3 regions of the Guyparkeria hydrothermalis genome follow, and region 2 is predicted to be linked to each of the others. Evidence: predicted binding sites of a transcription regulator. Region 2 holds the regulator's gene; each other region holds the start of a gene.

Region 1 (7,166 bases), 2.2 Mb from region 2:
GACGGACGTCACTCGGCAGGTAGCCCGATACCAGCAAGGGAAGCGCGACGTTGTCGAACACGCAGCGGTCCGGCAGCAGGTGGTGGTCCTGGAACACCACGCCGATCTGCCGGCGCAGTTTGGGATACTGGTGCCGCCCCATCTTGCCCAGGTCGTAGCCGCCAATAAGCACTTTGCCGGAGGTGGGGCGGTCCAGGGCGGGGATCAGTCGTAGCAGCGTGGACTTGCCCGCACCGGAGTGACCGGTGAGGAACGCCATCCGCCCGGCGGGCAGACGAAAGCTGATGTCCTGCAGGCCGAACTGGCCGTTGGCGTAGCGACGGGAGACGTTGGCAAACTCGATCATCGGGACGGGTACCTCGAAAGACGGGCCGCGCCGACCGGCGGTTGAGTCACGCGCGGGCTCGCGTCTCGATTAGCTTCCTGACGTGTCTTGTCGCTCAATGCGCGGGCTCCTTGCACTCGACTTGCTTGTGACGGTATTCGAGGTATCGGGATCTCAGTCGGGGCGATGGTCGAGAAGCGCGTCGACGAAGGCGCGCGGCTCGAACGGACGCAGATCCTCGGGTTTCTCGCCCACGCCGATGTAATGGATCGGCAGGCCCAGTTCCTCGGCGATGGCAAACACGATGCCGCCTTTGGCGGTGCCATCGAGCTTGGTGACGATCAGGCCGGTCAGCTTGACGGCGTCGTTGAACTGTCGGGCCTGGATCAGCGCGTTCTGGCCGATGCTGGCATCGATGACCAGCAATACCTCGTCGGGCGCCTCGGGCTCGGCCTTGCTGATGACACGGATCAGCTTGCCGAGTTCATCCATCAAGCCCGACTGGGTGTGCAGGCGACCGGCCGTATCGACGATCAGCATGTCGCTGCCGCGTGCCTTGGCCGAGCTGACGGCATCGAAGGCCACCGAGGCCGGATCGCCCCGCCCCGGCTCGCCGATCACGCGCACGTCGTTGCGTTCGCCCCAGGCGATCAGCTGTTCGACGGCCGCCGCGCGGAAGGTGTCGGCGGCAGCCAGCGTCACCTCCCGACCCTCGCCCTTGAAGCGGTGGGCGAGCTTGCCGATGCTTGTGGTCTTGCCGCCACCGTTGATGCCGCAGACCACCATCACGTGGGGGCGGCCTGGTTGGCGACGTGCGGGCGGGGCGGCCGGCTGGACGGCCTCCAGGCGTTCGACCATCAGGCGGTAGAGCGTTTCGAACAGCCGCTCGGGATCGTCGACGTGCTTGCGATCGATCTCGTCGGTGAGCTCGTCGATCAGTGCCATCGTGGTCTGCTGGCCCACGTCGGCCATGATCAGACGGGTCTCGAGTTCCTCGAGCATGTCCTCGTCGATCTTCTTCTTGCCGAGGAAGAGATCGCCGAGTCCCTCGGTCAGCCCAGAGCGCGTTTTGGCCAGACGGCTGAACAGGGAGCCCGAATCCTCGCCCGCCGGTTTTGGGGCAGGGGTGGAGGCGGTGGTCGGTGCGGTGTCGGATTCCTGACGCTGCTTCTGGCGGTCGTCCGGCTCCGGGGTGCTCGGTGTCGCGGGAGTCGCGCTCGCTGTCGGTTCGGCGGGACTAGGGTCGTCGCCGGGCGGCTCGGGCGATGCGTCGGCCTCGGCGGGGCTGGTTTCGTCGCCGCTCAGGGGCGCTGACGATTCTTCCGGCGCCTCGGCGACGTCTGTCTTGCGTTTCTTGCGTCTGAGAAATCCGAACATGGAGCGTGATGGTACCTGGGTTGGCGACGGGGTGTTCCGGGGTAGCTGCCCCGCGCGGCGCCGACGAAGTTTATCATGCACCCTCTGGCCGACAGCGACTCGTTCTAGGGAGGATTTCGTCGATGCCCAGTACCGCCAAGGGGCGCCGCCCGTCACGCGGAGAGCAGGTCCGGATCATCGGTGGGGAGTGGCGGTCGCGTCGGCTGCGCTTCCCGGCGGCCCGCGACCTGCGTCCGACGCCTGACCGCGTGCGGGAAACCCTGTTCAACTGGCTGGGGCAGACCGTGACCGGCTGGCGCGCGCTGGATCTGTTTGCCGGCAGCGGGGTGCTCGGATTCGAGGCCCTGTCGCGCGGCGCGGCATGGGTCGGGTTCGTCGAGCAATCGCCACGCGTCGCTCGTGCGATCGCGGAGAACCTCGAGCAGTTGGGTGCGGATCACTCGCGGTACGTCGTCTGGACCCGCGATGCGCTGAAATGGCTTGACCAACCCAAGCTGGACGATGGGTCGATTGATCTGGTGTTTCTCGATCCGCCGTTCCGGCAGCCGGCATTGCTGCAGAACTCGCTTGAGCGGGTGGCCGCCGCCCCTTGGCTTGCCGAAGGAGCGCGGGTATTCGTCGAGGGCGCGGATCTGGATGCGCTGCGGCTGCCGGCGGGTTTTGTCGTCAGTCGGGAAACGCGTGCCGGGGAAAGCCGGTCGGTGCTGTTGGCCCGGGAGTGAGGTAGTAAGTCAGGCGTCGCCCAGCGTGCGCCCGCGTCCACCGGTCTGGCTTTCGCTTCCCTTGGCGGTATACAGCGAGCCGCCCGATTCGTCGCGCTGCAGCAGGAAATCGATCCGCTCGCCGAGAAACTGGTCGATGCGCCGCAGTGCCATGAGGTTGGCCTGAGACAGCTGACGGAAACGGCGGGCCATTTCCTTGAGATCGGCCCAACGGTTTCGGGTGTGCTCGGGCTGCTCGGCCAGGGCGTTTTCCATGTCGTCCGTGCCGATTGCCGCGGTCCATTCCAGACGAGCCTGTTCGGCCTCCGCCATGCCGTCGTTGTGCTGACGGATTGTCTCGAAGACTGCGTCGAATTCGTCCAGGGGCGGGGTGTCGCTGCGGCGCAGCAGGTCGGCGAGGCGCTCGTGCTGGTCGAGCAGCGCCTCGGCGTGCGTCTGCATGCTAGTCAGCCATGACGGGGCCGGATCGTTGGGAGTGGATTCGCTCATCGTGGCGTCGCGCTCGGCGGGTGTGGTCTCAAGGTGAGTCCCGGCGTGCCGGGTTCCGAGGAGCATACGTCATTCCCCGGGACGCACGAAGCCCCGGGCCGGCGGGGTGCCGGCCGGGGTGGGCGGGATTGTTCCCGCTCGTCGAGCAGGGCAGATCGCCGTTACAGATTCTCGAACTGGCGCAGCCGCTCGGCGATCTTCGCGGAGTCGACCTGATATTCGCCCTGGCTGATCAGATCCTTGATCCGGTCGACCTTGCCCTGATCGAAAGGCGCGGTCTCCGCCAGCGACTGGCCGAGTTCACGAAGCTGCGATGCCCCGCTGGAAAGTGTCACGGCGTCATCCTCCTTGATGCTCGCCGGCACATCGCCAGAAGGACGTTGCGACTCGCCCTTGGCCTCGCTGCGGCCGCGGGAGGAGTCTACCGACGAGTTCTGGCCCAGATTGCGCGGGCCAAAGCCGTTGATTTCGTTTGCCATGGTGCTTGATCCTTCCTGTCTCGGACGACATGTCCGCGCCGCCACCGAGGCGACAGTGCAGGAGTCTAGGTTAACGTAAATGTCCCTTCGCACTTAAACCATCGGCGGTTCCCGGGAAAACTTTAGCGCCGACTGAAATACTTTTTCAAAGCGAGGGTTGTATGGCTCAACCGCCGATCGCATCCACGGTCCGGCTGTCGATGACCACGGCCTCGATCACCTTGCCCGAGCGGGTGTTCTTCACCCGCACGCGCTGACCCACGCCGGCTCGGTTCTGGACCTCCCCGGTCGAACCCACCACGAAGCCGCGCGTGCCGGCCTGGATGGAGACCAGGTCGCCCCGATCGACCACGGCGTTGATATCGAGGTCGCGAGCGGTGACCAGATGGCCGGACTGCAACGGTTGGGTGGCCATCATGCCGATGAGTTCCCGTGGATCGGTGTAGTAACGCTGTCGCGCCCGGTTGGCGTCGACCGTTGCCAGGCTCAGGTCGGCTGCGGTGATCACGTCGCCCCGGGCGAGCGGGCGGGCGGCGACCACGGCCTGCTGGCGGCGGGTGAGTTCGATCGGAACGTAGATGCGCCACGGCGAGCTGCCGTGGCAGCTTACCTTGACGGTCTGCCGCCCGCGGTTGAGGTTGAGCGGCCGGCCTTCGTTGATTTCCAGTGCCTGGTCGCAGACGCTCAGCCGCAGGCGGGGGTCGAGCCGGTCAGCGCGCAGGGTGAGGTTGCCCCGGTCACCGCCCTGTCGATCCAGATATCGGTCCATGGCGGAGGCAACCTGCGCCTGGACGCTGGCAGGCGCCGCGGGGGCTGCCGCCGTGGCCTGGGCGGCAGCCAGCAGCGCGGCGGCCGTCACCAGCACAAGCGCGAGGAGACTCGCCGCACGCCGATCCGGTTCGCGCCTTGGCATTGCATCGTTGGGAGAGGGTAACTGGGTCATGAGAAATGGGTCATGGGAAAGCGGCAGCATGAACGGGTTGGATTACGCCGCTGGATCTTGCATTTACCATGCCACCGCGCCCGCATGCGGCGACCGGCACGCAAGCGGTGTGTGTCTGCGCTACCATGCCCTGACAGTCGGTCCGCCTACCGAAAACAGGCAGGAATGGGCGGGGTCCCAGCCTCTCTCCCGGTGGGCTAAAGATTGTCTCCCCGGGGCCGATACGACGTCTGGAAAATACAAGAATCAGCCAGCCCACCAATGCCACCAAGGCAGGACAAGTCGTGAAAAGCAACGTGATGTCATCAGTCGATTCCCGCACCCAGCTCGCCGGCCGCAACCGACTCGAGCTTTTGGTGTTCGGATTGGGCACGGATCAGCGCTTCGGGATCAACGTCTTCAAGGTGCGTGAAGTCATCCGCTGCCCGAAACTGACCGACGTGCCTCACTCGGACAGCTCCATCCGGGGTATTGCCGACGTTCGCGGTCACACCATCACCGTCATCGATCTGTCGGAGGCCATCGGCAAGGGGCGGATGACCGAAGAGCAGGTGCAGGACGCGTTCGTCATCATTACCGAGTACAACCGCGCGGTGCAGGGCTTTCTGGTCCACTCGGTCGACCGCATCGTCAATCTGTCGTGGAAGGAGGTGCTCACCCCGCCGAGCGGCACCAACAACTCCAATTTCCTGACGGCCGTAGCGCGCATCGACAAGCAGCTGGTGGAGATCATCGACGTCGAGCAGATCTTCGCTCGTGTCGTCGGCGTGGCCGAGACCGTGTCGGACGAGGTGATCGGTCAGTTCGGCGAGATCGCCAAGGGCAGCGACCTGGTGCTGGTCGTCGATGACTCGGTCGTGGCCCGCAAGCAGGTCGAGAGCACGCTGGAGCAGATGCACCTGCACCCGGTGGTCACGAAGAACGGGCAGGAAGCGATCGACACCCTGCGTCGCTGGAAGGAGAAGCAGCCGGAGCAGCTCGAACGGTTGGCCATGGTCGTCTCGGACATCGAGATGCCGACGATGGACGGCTATACCCTGACGTCGCTGATCCGCCAGGACCCGAAGCTCAAGAGCCTCTACGTGATCCTGCACTCCTCGCTCTCGGGTGTGTTCAACGAAAACATGGTCAAGCAGGTGGGTGCTGATCGCTTCATCCCGAAATTCCATCCGGACGATCTCGCCCGCGTCGTGGGCGAGGCGCTCACGCACCATGAGGTGCATCACGCTGTGGACGAGGCTTGACCGCGGGCATGAAGGCCGAAACCTTCGCCCGATTCACCGCCTTTCTCGAGCAGCACAGCGGAATACTGCTGAGCCCGGACAAGCAGTACCTGGTGGAAACGCGGCTCTCACGAGTGGCGCGTGCGCAGGGGCATGCGTCGGTGGAAGGGTTGATCGAGACGCTTCTCTCCCGTCGCGATCGCACCCTGGCGCGCGACGTGGTCGATGCGATGACCACCAACGAGACGCTCTGGTTTCGTGATGGCTACCCCTTCGCGGCCCTGGAAAAGAAGTTCTTCCCCGAGGCCGTTTCGGCCAAGAAATCGAGCTATCGCATCTGGTCGGCTGCCTGTTCCACCGGGCAGGAGGCCTTCTCGATCAGCATCACCGCCGAGGAACAGCGGGTGCCCTTCAATCTCGAGATCGTGGGCACGGATATCTCCGAGGCGGTGGTCGAGAAGGCGCGCAAGGGCGTGTTCGATGACCTGTCGCTGGGGCGCGGGCTCTCGCCGGAGCGCAAGCGTCAATATTTCGTCAAGACGGGCGAAGGCTGGAAGATCTCTCCGCAGGTCAGTCGCCGGGTGCTGTTCCGTCAGGGCAATCTGCTCGAACTGCGCCCGGAGGTCCGGCGCTACGATCTGGTGTTCTGCCGCAACGTGCTTATCTACTTCTCGCGCGAGACCAAGGCCAAGATCATCAACCGCATTGCCGACACACTTGTGCCGGGCGGTTACCTGCTCCTGGGCGCGTCGGAATCCCTTACCCAACTCAGCGACCGCTTCACGGCAGAGCGCCTGCCGACCGGTGGCACCGCCTACCGGCTCAAGGACTGACCGAGCCACCTTTCCGAGCTCGTTCGGCTCGGCCCTACCGAAAAGCTGGCACGCTTATCGCATAAGCCCTCGGCACTGACGCTGTGTCGAGGGTTTTTTTCGATGTCGATCATCAACGACCGCCTGTTTGGCATTCACGACGATGCGCTGAAGCTCCAGGAGCGCAGCCTGAAGATGCGTGCCGAGAACATCGCCAATGCCGATACCCCGGGGTACAAGGCCCGGGTGATGTCGTTCGACCGCGCGATGGAGGCTGCATTGCAGTCCAAGTCCGCTCCCGGGGCCGCCGGGCAGCTGGCGACCAGTGATCCGCGGCAGCTGGGCGGCACCTCGTCCTCGTCGATCCGCGAGGGGTTCTCGGTGCCGGACCAGCCAGCGCTGGACGGCAACACGGTCGATCTGGACAAGGAACGCGTCGGCTACACGCAGGATGCGATCGGCTATCAGACCACGCTCTCGTTTCTCAGCAGCCGGATTTCCGGCATCAAGAAGGCCCTGGGCGGACAGTGATCCGCCGGGCGAATCCCACTTTTGGAGTCAAGACAGGTGAATCATGAGCTTGTATGACGTTTTCAGCATCTCGTCGTCTGCCATGGCGGCGCAGTCGACCCGCCTCAACACGACCGCCTCCAACCTGGCCAATGCCAACGTGGACGCCTCGTCACCCGAAGAGGCGTACCGGGCGCGCCAGCCGGTATTCCAGACGGTACTCGAGGCCAACGGCGGCCGCGGCGTGAAGGTGGCCGGCATAACGGAGTCCCAGGCGCAGCCGGTG
Region 2 (7,166 bases):
GGTCAAGGACGAGCACAAGGACACCGAGGGCCGGCCCGAGATCAAGCAGCGCATCCGCCAGACCCAGATGCAGATGTCGCAGCGGCGCATGATGGAGGCAGTGCCCGAGGCCGACGTGGTGGTCACCAACCCGACGCACTTCGCCGTTGCCCTGAAGTACGACGCCGAGGGCGTCGGCGCGCCGATGGTGGTCGCCAAGGGCGTCGACGAGATGGCCATGAACCTGCGCAAGATCGCCCAGGCCCATGGCGTGGAACTGTTCGAGGCACCGCCGTTGGCACGGGCCTTGTATACGCACGTCGAGATCGACGAGGTGATACCGGCGGCGCTCTATACCGCGGTGGCCCAGGTGCTTGCCTACGTCTATCAGCTCAAGGAAGCCGCGCGCGGCGCCGGGCCGTCTCCGGGCCGCCCGGACCCTGAGGTGCCGCAGGAATTCGATGTGCCGCCAAACGCCTGACGCCCTGAACCGAACTGATTGCGAGAAGAACGCCAGACCATGAAATCCAGCCTCAACAACCTCGGCCTGTCCCGACTCGGCGGCAGCCTGCGCCAGTACCGCGGGCAGGGACTCGGTCCGCCGATCATGATCGTCATGTTGTTGGCGATGGTGATCGTGCCGCTGCCACCGTTGGGCTTGGACGCGCTGTTCACCTTCAACATCACCCTGTCGCTGATCATCCTGATGGTGGTGCTCTACGTCGGGCGGCCGCTGGATTTCGCCATCTTCCCGACGGTGATCCTGGTCGCCACGCTGTTGCGTCTGGCGCTGAACGTGGCCTCGACCCGGGTGGTGCTGCTCAACGGCCACGAGGGGACCGGCGCGGCCGGCAACGTGATCGAGGCGTTCGGCAACTTCGTCATCGGCGGCAACTATGCCGTCGGTCTGGTGGTGTTCATCATCCTGATGGTGATCAACTTCGTGGTCATCACGAAGGGCGCGGGACGCGTCTCCGAGGTCTCCGCCCGCTTCACCCTCGACTCGCTGCCCGGCAAGCAGATGGCGATCGACGCCGACCTCAACGCCGGCATCCTCAATCAGGAACAGGCGCGCGCACGTCGAGAGGAGATCGCCTCCGAGGCCGACTTCTACGGCTCGATGGACGGTGCCTCCAAGTTCGTCCGCGGGGACGCGATCGCCGGCATCCTGATCGTGTTCATCAACGTGATCGGCGGATTGCTGATCGGTGTCGCCCAGCACGGCATGCCCTTCGGCACCGCCGCCGAAACCTATGTCCTGCTGACCATCGGCGACGGCCTGGTCGCGACCATTCCCTCGCTGCTGATCTCGACCGCCACCGCGATCATCGTCACCCGCGTGACCGCCTCCAAGGAGGACATGGGTGCACAGGTAAGCCGGCAGATGTTCTCCGACCCGCGGGTGCTGGGGGTTGCCGCGGGCCTGATGGCCGGGCTGGGCCTGGTGCCGGGCATGCCCAACGTGGCGTTCCTGGGGCTGGCCGCCCTGGCGGGTGCCGGCGCGTGGATGATCGCGCGCCGCAATGCGACCGAGGCGGCGGAGCAGGCCGCGGCCGAAGCGGCTCCGGCGGAGGCCAAGCCCGAGGTGAAGGAACTGACCTGGGACGACGTGCCGCCGGTCGACCTGATCGGGCTGGAAGTCGGTTACGGCCTGATCCCGCTGGTCGACCGCAACCAGGGCGGCCAGCTGATGCCGCGGATCAAGGGCGTGCGCAAGAAGCTCTCGCAGGATCTGGGCTTCCTGATCTCGACGGTCCACATCCGCGACAACCTGGATCTCAAGCCCAACGAGTACCGCATCAGTCTCAACGGCGTGCCGATCGGCAATGCCGAGATCTTCCCGGACCGCGACATGGCCATCAATCCGGGGCAGGTCTCCGGTGACATCAAGGGCATCCAGACCACTGACCCGGCCTTCGGCCTGAAGGCGTACTGGATCGATCGCAACCAGAAGGAAGAGGCGCAGGCGCTCGGCTATACCGTGGTCGACCCGGCCACCGTGGTCGCCACGCACCTGTCGCAGATCCTGGGCGACAACGCCGCCGACCTGTTCGGCTACGAGCAGGCTCAGCAGCTGCTCGACACCCTCAAGCAGAACAGTCCGAAACTGGTCGAGGATCTGGTGCCCAAGACCCTGCCGATGACAACCATCGTCGAGGTGCTGGGGCAGCTGCTGGCCGAGCGGATTCCGATCCGCGATATCCGCACGATTGCCGAAACCTTGACGATCCAGGGGCAGCGCATCCAGGACGTCGGGGAATTGACGGAGAGCGTGCGCATGGCGCTCGGGCGCATGATCGTTCAGTACATCAACGGCTTGGCGCCGACCGTGCCGGTCATCACGCTGGATCCGCAGTTGGAACAGCTCTTGCTAAACAGTACCCAGCGCGGGAATCAGGCCCCCGGAATCGAGCCCGGCCTGGCCGAACGACTGCACAAGTCGCTTCGGGATGCGGCCGAGCGTCAGGAGCAGAGTGGCAAGCCGGCCATCCTCCTGGTGGCTCCGCAGATTCGCAGCTGGCTCTCGCGCATGGTCCGGCACTCGATCCCGACGCTCAGCGTGCTGAGCTATCACGAGATCCCGGACAACAAGGAAATACGCGTGGTGGCGAGCGTCGGTAACCAGAACGACGGCTGACGACTCGACCGGACAACCCAACCGCCCCAAGGGTCTGGTGACACATGAAAATCAAACGAATCATCGCCAGTGATATGCGTGAGGCCATGCGCCAGGTACGGCGCGTGTTCGGAGACGACGCCGTCATCCTCTCCAACAAGCCGGTTTCCGGCGGGGTCGAGGTGATCGCGGCCATGGATTTCGACGAGAAGGCGATCCAGCTGGCAGCCGCCCAGCAGTCGGCCTCCCGCATCGCCGGTGCCACAGATCGCCCGGCGGCAGCAGCCGAGCGTGCGCCGCGTGCAGAACACCAGGAGCCGACCCGTCCGGCGCCGGCCTCCACGGCCGAAGCGGAGCGAGAGGAGCAGCCGGCTGCCGCCGAGAGCGAGGCGCCGAAGACAACCGCCGAGATGCTTGCCGAACGGTGCCGCCGTGCCGAGGCCGAGGAGCCGGCCGAAACGGCGGGATCGGCCGAGACCGAGGACGACCGGGCCGCGTTCACCGAGGCGCTGGCCGCCTGGAACGAGCAGCTGGCCGGCGAGCCGGCCGAGTCGACCGCTCCGGTCGCCGAAGAGCCCGTCGGCCGGTCGTCGGACCGCACGCCGTCCCACTGGGACTGGCTGGTCGAGGACCAGGGGGCCGCCGAAGGACGCCTGTCGACCCTGACCGAGGAGGTCGCCCAGCTGCGCGATCTGTTCGAGCGACAGCTGTCGGTCATGGAATGGCACCGGTTCAGCCAGGCCCATCCGGCCGAGGTCTCGACTGTCCAGCGCCTGCAGGACCTGGGGTTGCCGATCGGGCTGGCCCGGGAGCTCGGCCGGGCCGCCGCCACGGCGAAACCGGAGCGGGCCTTTGTCGAGGCGCTCAAGATGCTGGGCGACCAGCTCGAGCATCGCGCCGAGGATCCGGTCGAGGCCGGGGGCACGTACGCCTTCGTCGGCCCGACCGGGGTGGGCAAGACCACCACGCTCGCCAAGCTGGCGGCTCGTGCGGTGCTGCACCGTGGCCGCGACTCGGTCGCGCTGATTACCACCGACCGCTTCCGTATCGGGGCTCAGGAGCAGTTGCGCAACTACGCCCGTATCCTTAATGTGCCACTGCACATCGCGCGAGACGAGACGCACCTGGCGCAGTTGCTCGAGGCGGTCGCCGATCGCCACCTGGTGTTGATCGATACCTCGGGGATGTCGCAGCGCGATTTCCGCATGATGCAGAAGCTCGAGGCGCTGATGGGCGCGGGCGAGTCAGTCAAGCTTCTGCTGGTCCTGTCGGCGAATGCGCAGTATCCGGCCCTCGAGGACGTCAAGAAACGCTTCGCCGGCCTGCCGTTGCATGGCACGGTATTGACCAAGCTCGACGAGACCGTGCTGCTCGGCGGCGGGCTGGCCGCGTTGGTCCGCCCCCTGGCAGGGGTCGATGGTGCGCCGCGGCGTCTGCCGCTCGTCTGCGCCGGCGTCGGTCAGCGGGTCCCGGAGGATCTCTGGTTCCCCAAGGCGGCCGACCTGATCAAGCAGGCCCTCGAGATGGGGCAGTCGCAACTCGAACATACCGACAGGGATGATCCGCTGTGGATGCTCAAGCAAGCCGGATGACAAACGCGCCCTGGGGCGGCCACGACCAGGCCGACGGCGCCCGCCACGCCACCGGCAGTCGGCCGGTGCGGGTGATCGCCGTGACCAGTGGCAAGGGCGGGGTGGGCAAGACCAACGTCTCGCTCAACCTGTCGGTCGCCCTCGCGCGTACCGGTGACCGCGTGGTGCTCATGGACGCCGACCTCGGACTGGGCAATGTCGACGTGCTGCTTGGTCTACAGTCGCGGGGCAACCTGTCCCATGTGCTGGAAGGCACGGCGAGTCTGGACGAGATCATGCTCGAGGGCCCCGAGGGCATCGGCATCCTGCCGGCATCCAGCGGCGTGGCGCACATGGCTGCGCTGACGCCCGCCGAGAACGCCGGTCTGATCTCGGCATTCTCCGAGATGCGCTGGCCGGTCGACACGCTCATCGTGGATTCGGCCGCCGGCATCGCCGACTCGGTGGTGCGTTTCGCCGAGGCGGCCAACGAGGTGGTGGTCGTGGTCTGCGACGAGCCGGCCTCGATCACCGATGCCTATGCCGTGATCAAGGTGCTTTCCCGTGAGCATGACGTGACCCGTTTCCACGTCGTGGCGAACATGGTTCGCGACGCCGCGGAAGGGCGGCGGCTGTTCGAGAAACTCTCGGTGGCTGCCAAGCGCTTTCTCGACGTCACCCTGACGCACATGGGGTCGGTGCCGTTCGACGACTATCTCCGTCGAGCCGTGCAGCGCCAGAAGACCGTCGTGCAGCTCTACGGCGGGGCCAAGTCGGCCCGGGCCTTCACCTCCATGGCCGACCGTGTCAACCACTGGCCGGCCCCCCGCGGTCCGCAGGGTCAGCTGCAGTTCTTCGTCGAACGGCTGGTGAACAACGTCGAGCTGGATCCCGAGAATCTGCTATGAACGCTCGTGCCATGTATCAGAACGTTCAGGCCGGATCGACCGAGGCACTGGTCACTAAGCACGCCGGCCTGGTCAAGCGTGTTGCCTTCCATCTGCTCGGCCGTCTGCCCTCCCACATCCAGGCCGAGGATCTGATCCAGGCCGGCATGGTGGGGCTGCTCGATGCCGCCCGCCTGTTCGACGGCGACAAGGGCGCTTCCTTCGAGACGTATGCCGGGCTGCGTATTCGCGGGGCGATGCTCGACGAGGTCCGTCGCAATGACTGGGCGCCGCGTTCGGTCTACCGCCGTCAGCGCGAGATCGCCCAGACGGTCGCCGAGATCGAATCCGAGACCGGCCGCGAGGCGCGGGATGCCGAGGTCTGCGAGCGCATGGGCCTGACGCTCGACGAGTATCACGCCGCGATGAGCGATGCCTCGACAGTGCACGTCACCTCGCTGGACCACGCCGGCGAAGGCGAGAACGAGACCTACGACGTCGCCGACCCGCACAGCCAGCAGCCCGACGAGGCGCTCGCCGAGAACCACTTCCAGCGCGATCTGGCGGGCTATATCGACGAGCTGCCCGAGCGCGAGAGACTGGTCATGTCGCTGTACTATGTCGACGAACTGAACCAGAAGGAGATCGGTGCCGTGCTCGGCGTCAGCGAATCGCGCGTGTGCCAGATCCACAACAAGGCAATCATGCGGCTCAAGACCGCCATGAACGCCTGGAAATAGGCTGCCGATCGCGGAAAGGGCTCAATCTTTTCCGCTTGGCGCCGATAGACCCTCTTACCCACGTTCTAACAAGGCAACCTGCCTGGTACTGACAACCATTCCAGGGGCGAAAATGGACCGAAACATGAAGATCCTCGTGGTGGACGACTTCTCCACGATGCGCCGGATCATCAAGAACCTTCTCAAAGAGCTCGGCTTCACCAATATCGAGGAGGCCGACGATGGCCAGACGGCGCTGCCGCTGCTCAAGCAGGGCAACTTCGATTTCCTGGTCACCGACTGGAACATGCCGGGCATGACCGGCATCGACCTGCTGCGCAATGTGCGTGCCGATCCGGGACTGGCCGGCCTGCCGGTACTGATGGTGACCGCCGAGGCCAAGCGCGAGCAGATCGTCCTCGCCGCCCAGGAGGGCGTGAACGGTTACATCGTCAAGCCTTTCAACGGGGCCACACTCAAGGAGAAGATCGACAAGATCTTCGAGCGCGTCGAATCGTAGGGGCGCGCGAGACATGAGTGGAGCAGACGAACAGGACTTCCAACCGCTGGTCGACCGCGACAAGCGACTGGCCGACGCCCGTGCACTGGTGGCAGCGATCGAGAACGAGGATGTCGCCGGCGAGGCGCGTCTGATCGGCGATCTCACCGCCGCCTATTCCGGCAACATTTTCGACGAAGTCGGGCGCATGACCCGCGAGGTGCACGACACCCTGCGGAGTTTTGCCGAGGACGAGCGCCTCGGTGCCCTGGCCCAGGACGAGATGCCCGATGCGCGTGACCGGCTGCGTTACGTGATTACCCTGACCGAACAGGCGGCGACCCGCACCCTCTCGATCACCGAAGAGGCCTCGCCCATGGCCGACAAGATCATCGATCGATCTCAACGGCTGAAGGACGAGCTGGCTAAAGTCGCGGCCAGCGAGGCCGATAACTCCCGACTGGAGAGCGTGGTCGAATCGATGACCCGCTACCTGGACTCGGCGACCGGCAGTGGCGAGCGTCTCAGGGGGCAACTGACCGAAATCATGATGGCCCAGGAGTTCCAGGATCTGTCCGGGCAGCTGTTGATGCGGGTGATCGACCTGCTCGAGCAGCTCGAGGAGAAACTGGTGGGACTGCTGCAGATCACCGCCCCGGTGTGCGGCAGCAAGGCCGACGGCGCCAAGGGCGGCAAGACCGAGAGTGCCGAGGACGGCGTCGGGCCGCAGCTGCCCAATGCCGGCGACAACGTGGTGAAGAACCAGGACGACGTCGACGATCTCCTGGCCAGCCTGGGGTTCTGACTCCGGCCGGACAGGAGGCAGCCCGCCGAGCGCGGTCGGGCAGGACACGTGGCCGCGGCATGAGCCGCGCCACAGAGTGAATGAGAGGC
Region 3 (7,166 bases), 170 kb from region 2:
TCCCAGACCCGCACGCGACGGTATGCCCGCTCATCTTTCCTTGTCATTCGATCCCTCCCTGCCCCCATCTGGGCCGAAAGCCCGAAGAAGCCAACCTGAAGATATCAGAACCGAACGAAGTCCTCCCGGCAATAAAAAACCCCGCGACCGGAGGCCGCGGGGTCTCTGTGCTCAACGGTGGGCGACGAGTCAGTCGTTGCCCATCAGCTGATCGAGGATCGCCGGGTTTTCCAGCGTGGAGGTATCGCCTTCCGGCGGCTCGCCCTTGGCGATGCCGCGCAGCAGCCGGCGCATGATCTTGCCCGAGCGGGTCTTGGGCAGGTTGTCGCCGAAGCGGATGTCGTCCGGCTTGGCGATCGGCCCGATCTGCTCGGCGACCCAGTTGCGCAGGGTCTTGACCATCGCCTCGGCAGCCTCGCCCTCGGGGCGGTCGCCCTTGACCACGACGAAGGCAACGATCGACTCGCCCTTCACGTCGTGCGGACGACCGACCACGGCGGCCTCGGCTACTTCCGGATGGGCGACCAGTGCCGACTCGACTTCCATGGTGCCCAGACGGTGGCCGGAGACGTTGATGACGTCGTCGATGCGACCCATGATCCAGATGTAGCCGTCCTGGTCACGACGCGCGGAGTCGCCGGCCAGGTAGTAGCCCGGCAGGTTGTCCGGGAAGTAGGTGCGCTGGAAGCGCTCATCGTCGCCCCAGATGGTGCGCAGCATCGACGGCCACGGCTTCTTGATCACCAGGTTGCCGCCGCTCTCGGTCGGTACGGAGTGGCCGTGGTCGTCGACCACGTCGGCCATCACGCCCGGCAGCGGCAGGGTGCAGGAACCCGGCACCAGATCGATCGCGCCCGGGATCGGGGCGATCATGTGCGCGCCGGTCTCGGTCTGCCACCAGGTGTCGGTGATCGGGCAACGGCCGCCGCCGATCACCTGGTGGTACCAGACCCAGGCCTCGGGGTTGATCGGCTCGCCCACGGTACCCAGCAGGCGCAGGCTGGACAGATCGTACTTGCCCGGCACCTCGTCGCCGAGCTTCATCAGGGCACGGATCGCGGTCGGCGCGGTGTAGAACACGCTGACCTTGTGGCGCTCGACCATGTCCCAGAAGCGACCGCCGTCCGGGTAGGTCGGCACGCCCTCGAAGACCACCTGGGTAACGCCCAGCGCGAGCGGGCCGTAGGTGACGTAGGTGTGGCCGGTGATCCAGCCCACGTCCGCGGTGCACCAGTAGACGTCATCGTCATTGAGGTCGAAGACCCAGGAACAGGTCATTACCGCGTTGACCAGGTAACCGCCCGAAGAGTGCACGATGCCCTTGGGCTTACCGGTCGACCCGGAGGTGTAGAGGATGAACAGCGGGTGCTCGGCCTCGACCATTTCCGGCTCGCACTCGGCCGGCTGGCCGTCGATGGCCTCGGCCCAGGTCAGCTCCTTCACGCCGGTCGAACCGTCGGTGCCGACGCCACCGATGTGCTCGAGCATGATCACGCTCTCGACCGACGGGCAGCCGTGCGCAAGCGCCTTCTCGACCTGCGCTTTGAGCGTCACCTTCTTACCGCCGCGCATGTTGCCGTCGGCGGTGATCACCATCTTGGCATCGGTGTCGTTGATCCGATCGCGCAGCGCTTCGGCGGAGAAGCCACCGAAGACCACCGAGTGGATCGCGCCGATCCGGGCGCAGGCCAGCATGGCCACCGTCGCCTCCGGGATCATCGGCAGGTAGATGATGACGCGATCTCCCTTGCCGATGCCCTGGGCCTTCAGGCCATTGGCGAACTTCGCGACCCGGTCATGCAGGTCCTGGTAGGTAATGTTGGTGACGGTGCCATCGTCAGCCTCGCCGATGATGGCCGTCTTGTCCGCCTTTTCCGGCAGGTGACGATCGATGCAGTTGACCGAGACGTTGAGCTTGCCGTCGGCGAACCACTTGAAGAACGGCGCGTTCGATTCGTCCAGCGTCTGGGTGAATGGCGTATCCCAGGTGACGAACTCGCGCGCGAGGCGTGCCCAGAAGCCCTCGAAATCTTTCTCGGCCTCCGCGACTAACGCGTCATAGGCCGCGCGCGACCCGATTCTCGCCCGATCGGAAAACTCCGGCGACGGCGAGAAGACGCGATTCTCGCTCAGAATGGACTCGAGGTTATCCATAAAGACTCCATCGGTATTCGTTATCGGTTTCATTGCGCCCGACATGCCGGACGCCGCCCGGGCTTTTCCCGCGGCAGATTACACCGCGCAAGATTAGCAAAATTCGCTGCGCGGCTGGGAGCCGCCGAGCGGACCCACCTGACCCATTTAGCGCGACAATGCTGAATGACGCCGCAAATATATGCGCTAAGCGATTGGTCACAAAGGGTTTGCCGAGATCGTCTTTTCACTTATGCACAGATTCTGTGGAAAACTTCGTGGAAAACCCGCCAACAATGCCGTTCGATGAAGCTGCATCAGGGGTTTGCACGAATTGCGGATTTTTTGACCACCTGATGACAGCGTCAGGGCTCCACCGTATATAGTTATACTTATCAATAAGTTAACTCGCATCTCCGCTAGAGTTCTGCTCGGCACGCGAACCGGCTTGGCAGCCGGCGCCTCGGCGTGTTAACCGGCTGACCGAGAATCGAATCCTGTGGATAAAATCGTGGAAAACCGCTGTGAAAAGTTGGGGAATTACGACTTATCCAACGGTATATCAGGCGCTTCCGCGGCTCGCGCCTGCCCGGGTGACGGATCACCCCTGGCGCGACATAATGACCGCTGTTTCAACGCGGCGCGCCGCTCGACGGAATCGAGATGCAGGACGACGAACTGATCACGGCCTTCGTCGAGGCCTTGTGGCTTGAGGAAAACCTGGCGGCCAACAGCCGCGCCGCGTACCGGCGTGACCTCGAACTGGCCGCACGGCGGCTCTCCAATGCCAAATCAATCGACGAAAGTGCCGCGCTGGCTCACGCCGATGGCGAGACCCTCCACCGTCTGCTGGGCGAGCGCCTCACCGAAGGCGCCGCCCCCCGTTCGGTCGGACGCATGCGATCCGCCCTGCGGCGTTTCTATGCCTGGGCAAGCCGCGAGGGTCTGATCCAGCCAAATCCGGCTCGCGACCTGCCGGCACCGAGGCTGCCCCGCGCCCTCCCTTCCGACATGAGCGAGGCGGACGTCGAGGCCCTGCTCAACGCACCGGACACCGAAACGCCGCTGGGGCTGCGCGACCGCGCCATGTTCGAGACCCTCTATGCCACCGGGCTGCGCGTCTCCGAGCTGGTCGGGCTGACGCTCAACGAGATCCATCTCGCCCACGGCCTGGCCCGCATCGTGGGCAAGGGCGGACGGGAACGGCTGGTACCGATTGGCGACGAGGCGATCGACTGGCTGAAGCGGTACCTGCAGGAAGCCCGGCCGGCCCTGTTGGGCGAGCGACAGGTCGCGGCAGTATTCGTCACCGACCGGGCGGCGGCGCTGACCCGGCAGGCATTCTGGTACCGCATCAAGCACCACGCGCGCCAGGCCGGTCTGGCGCGCCTGCCCTCGCCGCACACACTGCGGCATGCCTTTGCCACCCACCTGCTGAACCACGGCGCCGACCTGCGCGCCCTGCAGATGCTCCTCGGCCATGCCGACCTGTCGACCACCCAGATCTATACGCACGTGGCGACCGCCCGACTCAAGGCGCTCCACGCGGAACACCACCCGCGGGGATAAGCCGCTGGCAGGGTCCTGACAACAACGCGCCGCTTGATGCCACAATGGAACCCACGCCATCCTGCGCAACTCAAACGTGTTTGCCGATGACCGCCCGTAAAACCCACATGCAAATTCAGGTTCACGACCCGATGCGAAACCCTTCCCGTTCCCAGTTCAATTCCCGCCTGCGCCTGGCCATGCTGGGGCTCGCCCTGGCCCTGCCGGCGACCTCGACCCTGGCCTCCGACAAAGAGACGATCACCGAAAGCCTCAAGAAGCACATGCCGGGGATACCGATCGACGCGATCCGGGAGACGCCGGCCGACGGTCTGTACGAACTTGTCTCCAACGGCCAGATCGCGTACGTGACTGCCGATGGCAAGTACCTGCTCGCCGGTGACCTGATCGACGTGGCCAATCGACAGAATCTCACCCAAGGAAAACTGGACGAGCAGCGCCTGGCGACGCTGAAAGATGTTTCCTCCGATCGCAAGCTCGTCTACCCGGCCGACGGCGAGAAGAAGCACGCGATCACGATCCTGACCGACCCGACGTGCCCCTTCTGCGACAAGCTCCACAACGAGCTGCCGGCGCTGCAACAGGCGGGCGTCGAAGTGACCTACATTCTCACCCCCCGCCAGGGACCGGGATCGAAGGGCTTCAAGCTCTCATCCCAGGTGCAGTGTGCCGACAAGCCAAAGCAGGCCCTGGAACAGGCCATGAAGGGCAATTCGGTAGACGCCAATGCCTGCGCCGACGACGTGATCAAAAAGAACATCGCGCTCTCGAGCCAGCTCGGCATGAGTGGCACGCCCTACACCGTGCTGCCCAACGGGGCGACGGTGGCCGGCTTCCGCCCGGCCAAGGTGATGCTCCAGGCCATCGAGCAGAGCAGCGGCAAGTAAGCCCGCGCCACTTGCCCAATCGAAACCCCGTCCGGCCTGGCCGGTGCGGGGTTTTTTCATGCCCTCCTGACAATCGTCGGCAAGCAGCACCATCGTCCTAAAGTCTGATCGCTCCCGACCGATAAATGGGTAACCACTCCACCCGGCCAGCAGCACCGCCACCCCTGCGGCGCGACGACCAAATAGAACGATTGCAGGAGCACCAGACCACCATGACGATCAAGGCGAAACTCTTCCTCCTCATGATCCTCGCGGGTCTCGCCACCATCGGGACCAGCGCCTTCGGCATCTTCGCCGAGCTCAAGGGCCAGGAACTGGCGGAAAAGAACCACAAGCTGCGCATCATGCCGATCCAGTACGTGGGCGAGTCGGTGCAGCTGATCAACCAGATGACTACCCAGTCGCTGCTCGCACTGCAACACGACCCGAACGGTCGCACTGCCGCGATGCACAACCACGAGATCCAGCAGCACCTGGCCGTGATCGAGGAGAAGCTCGCCACGCTCGATGCGGTGAACACCAAGATCGCCGCCGTCACCCATCGTCGCGAGAAGTCGAACAAGGCCCAGCAGGAGCTGTTCGCCACGCAGGACAAGCTGATCAACGTCGCATTCAAGCCCCTGCTGGAGAAGCTCGAACAGGGCAACTATGTCGGCGCCCAGGCGCTCCTGATCCTGACCCTCTCCGAGGTGCTCCCGAACTTCGAGCAGGCCGCCGATCGCTACGAGGGCATCCTTCGCGGCAACATGGAAAACGAACTGGCCAACACCGCCGAGCGGGTGGAAATGGACGTGTGGATCTCGTCCCTGATCACGGTGGCCAACGTGCTGATCATCGTCATCATCGCCGGATGGATCATCCGTAGCGTGGCCAGCGGCCTGAGGGCTGCCGATCGTTTCGCCACCAATCTCGCCGAGGGCAACTTCAGCGAGACGGTCGAGGTGAACAGCCGCGACGAGATCGCCGAGATCATCGAGCATATGAACACCGCGCGCGAGTCGCTTCGCGGCACACTGCGCCACATCGGCAACGCATCACAGCAGCTCGCCTCGGCCGCCGAGGAGACCTCGGCGGTCTCCGAGCAGACCGATCGCGGCGTCGCCAAGCAGATGCAGGAGATCGAGCAGGTCGCCGCGGCCATGAACGAGATGACAGCCACCGTCGAGGACGTGGCGCGGAACGCCTCGGATGCCTCGCAGGGTGCGCAGTCCTCCAACGATTCGGCCAAGCACGGCCAGGCGATCCTCGGCAACGCGGTTACCGCGGTCGGCATTCTTTCCGACGAGATCCGCCAGTCCTCAGAGACCATCGACTCGCTCAAGGCCGAGTCCGAGGAGATCGGCAAGGTACTGGACGTGATCGGCGCGATTGCCGACCAGACCAACCTGCTGGCACTGAATGCGGCAATCGAAGCGGCACGCGCCGGCGAGCACGGCCGCGGTTTCGCCGTGGTCGCTGAGGAAGTCCGCGCGCTGGCCTCGCGCACTCAAGGGTCCACCGAAGAGATTCACGGCATGATCGACCGTCTGCAGTCGCGCTCCTCGGCCGCCGTGGCCGCCATGCAGCGCGCCCACGATCAGGTCGATCACAGCACGCAGGCCATGTCGGAAACCGAGGCCGCCCTCGGCGAGATCGCCCACGGCGTAAGTGGCATCAACGACCTCAACTTCCAGATCGCCAGCGCGGCCGAGCAGCAGAGCGCGGTGGCCGAGGAGATCAACCGCAACGTGCAGACCATCTCGCAGATCAGCGAAGAATCGGCCCAGGGTGCCACCCAGACCAAGACCGCCTCGGCGGAGCTGGCTCGACTGGCCGAGGAACTGCAATCCCGCATTGCCGGCTTCCGGCTCTGATACACCACCGCGCCGAATGGACCAACCAGGCCCGCCTCAGGCGGGCCTTTTTGTTGCCCCTGTCTGCTCATGCGTGCAAACCGAAGCGCGATTCCCTACGCTCTATCGCCCGGCTTCCACACGCCCCGACAGAGGTCCCGCATGACCGCCACGCGCGCGCAACCACTCGATCGCCCTATCGTCCTGGTCGGCTACGGCGATATCGCCCGGCGCCTTGCCGAGCGGCTGAGCGATCGTGACATCGTCGCTATCGCCCGCCACGCGCCCGAGCGCCCGGCCGGGCACAAGGGCCGCTGGGTCGGCATGGCGTTGGATCTCGATACCGATATCCGGCCGAGCGTGGCCGATGCGCCTGGAGCGACCTGGGTGTACCTCGCCCCTCCGGCACGCAAGGGGCGGGAAGACACGCGGGTTGCTCGCTGGCTGAGTGGCGCGGCATCTACGCCAGAGGCTATGATCTACATCAGCACCACCGGCGTCTACGGCGATCATCGCGGGGGCTGGGTCGACGAATCCACGCCACCGAGACCAGCACACGACCGCGGCTGGCGGCGGCTGGACGCCGAGCAGCGCTTCGAGGCGCAGGCCGATCAACACCACATCCCGCTGACGGTACTGCGGGTGGCCGGCATCTATGCCTGCGATCGCCTGCCGGTCGAGAAGATCCGGCGCGGCGCGCCGGTGCCCGCCGGGCCGGATGCCCCGTGGTCAAACCGCATCCATG

Evidence for each region. The regulator FliA, encoded in region 2, starts transcription of late flagellar genes. The targets are predictions, from matches to a motif close to GCTAAAGTTNNNNNNNNNNCNGCCGATA.
Region 1: the regulator FliA is predicted to act here: its motif matches at 4,532-4,559, upstream of LV476_RS00495 (chemotaxis protein).
Region 3: the regulator FliA is predicted to act here: its motif matches at 4,686-4,713, upstream of LV476_RS09970 (methyl-accepting chemotaxis protein).

Annotation. Positions count from the first base shown of each region.
Region 1 covers NZ_JAJSED010000001.1:94,074-101,239, forward strand. The annotation lists gene LV476_RS00465 (cell division ATP-binding protein FtsE) at 1-346, opposite strand, end outside; gene ftsY (signal recognition particle-docking protein FtsY) at 500-1,702, opposite strand; gene rsmD (16S rRNA (guanine(966)-N(2))-methyltransferase RsmD) at 1,825-2,424, shown strand; gene flgN (flagellar export chaperone FlgN) at 2,434-2,913, opposite strand; gene flgM (flagellar biosynthesis anti-sigma factor FlgM) at 3,075-3,392, opposite strand; gene flgA (flagellar basal body P-ring formation chaperone FlgA) at 3,559-4,305, opposite strand; gene LV476_RS00495 (chemotaxis protein) at 4,620-5,579, shown strand; gene LV476_RS00500 (CheR family methyltransferase) at 5,588-6,391, shown strand; gene flgB (flagellar basal body rod protein FlgB) at 6,494-6,901, shown strand; gene flgC (flagellar basal body rod protein FlgC) at 6,945-7,166, shown strand, end outside.
Region 2 covers NZ_JAJSED010000001.1:2,301,419-2,308,584, forward strand. The annotation lists gene flhB (flagellar biosynthesis protein FlhB) at 1-460, shown strand, start outside; gene flhA (flagellar biosynthesis protein FlhA) at 587-2,617, shown strand; gene flhF (flagellar biosynthesis protein FlhF) at 2,662-4,188, shown strand; gene LV476_RS10765 (MinD/ParA family protein) at 4,185-5,075, shown strand; gene LV476_RS10770 (RNA polymerase sigma factor FliA) at 5,072-5,794, shown strand; gene cheY (chemotaxis response regulator CheY) at 5,907-6,293, shown strand; gene LV476_RS10780 (protein phosphatase CheZ) at 6,307-7,077, shown strand.
Region 3 covers NZ_JAJSED010000001.1:2,133,487-2,140,652, reverse strand. The annotation lists gene LV476_RS09990 (cytochrome b/b6 domain-containing protein) at 1-47, opposite strand, end outside; gene acs (acetate--CoA ligase) at 190-2,154, opposite strand; gene xerD (site-specific tyrosine recombinase XerD) at 2,797-3,702, shown strand; gene LV476_RS09975 (DsbC family protein) at 3,834-4,589, shown strand; gene LV476_RS09970 (methyl-accepting chemotaxis protein) at 4,802-6,442, shown strand; gene LV476_RS09965 (SDR family NAD(P)-dependent oxidoreductase) at 6,584-7,166, shown strand, end outside.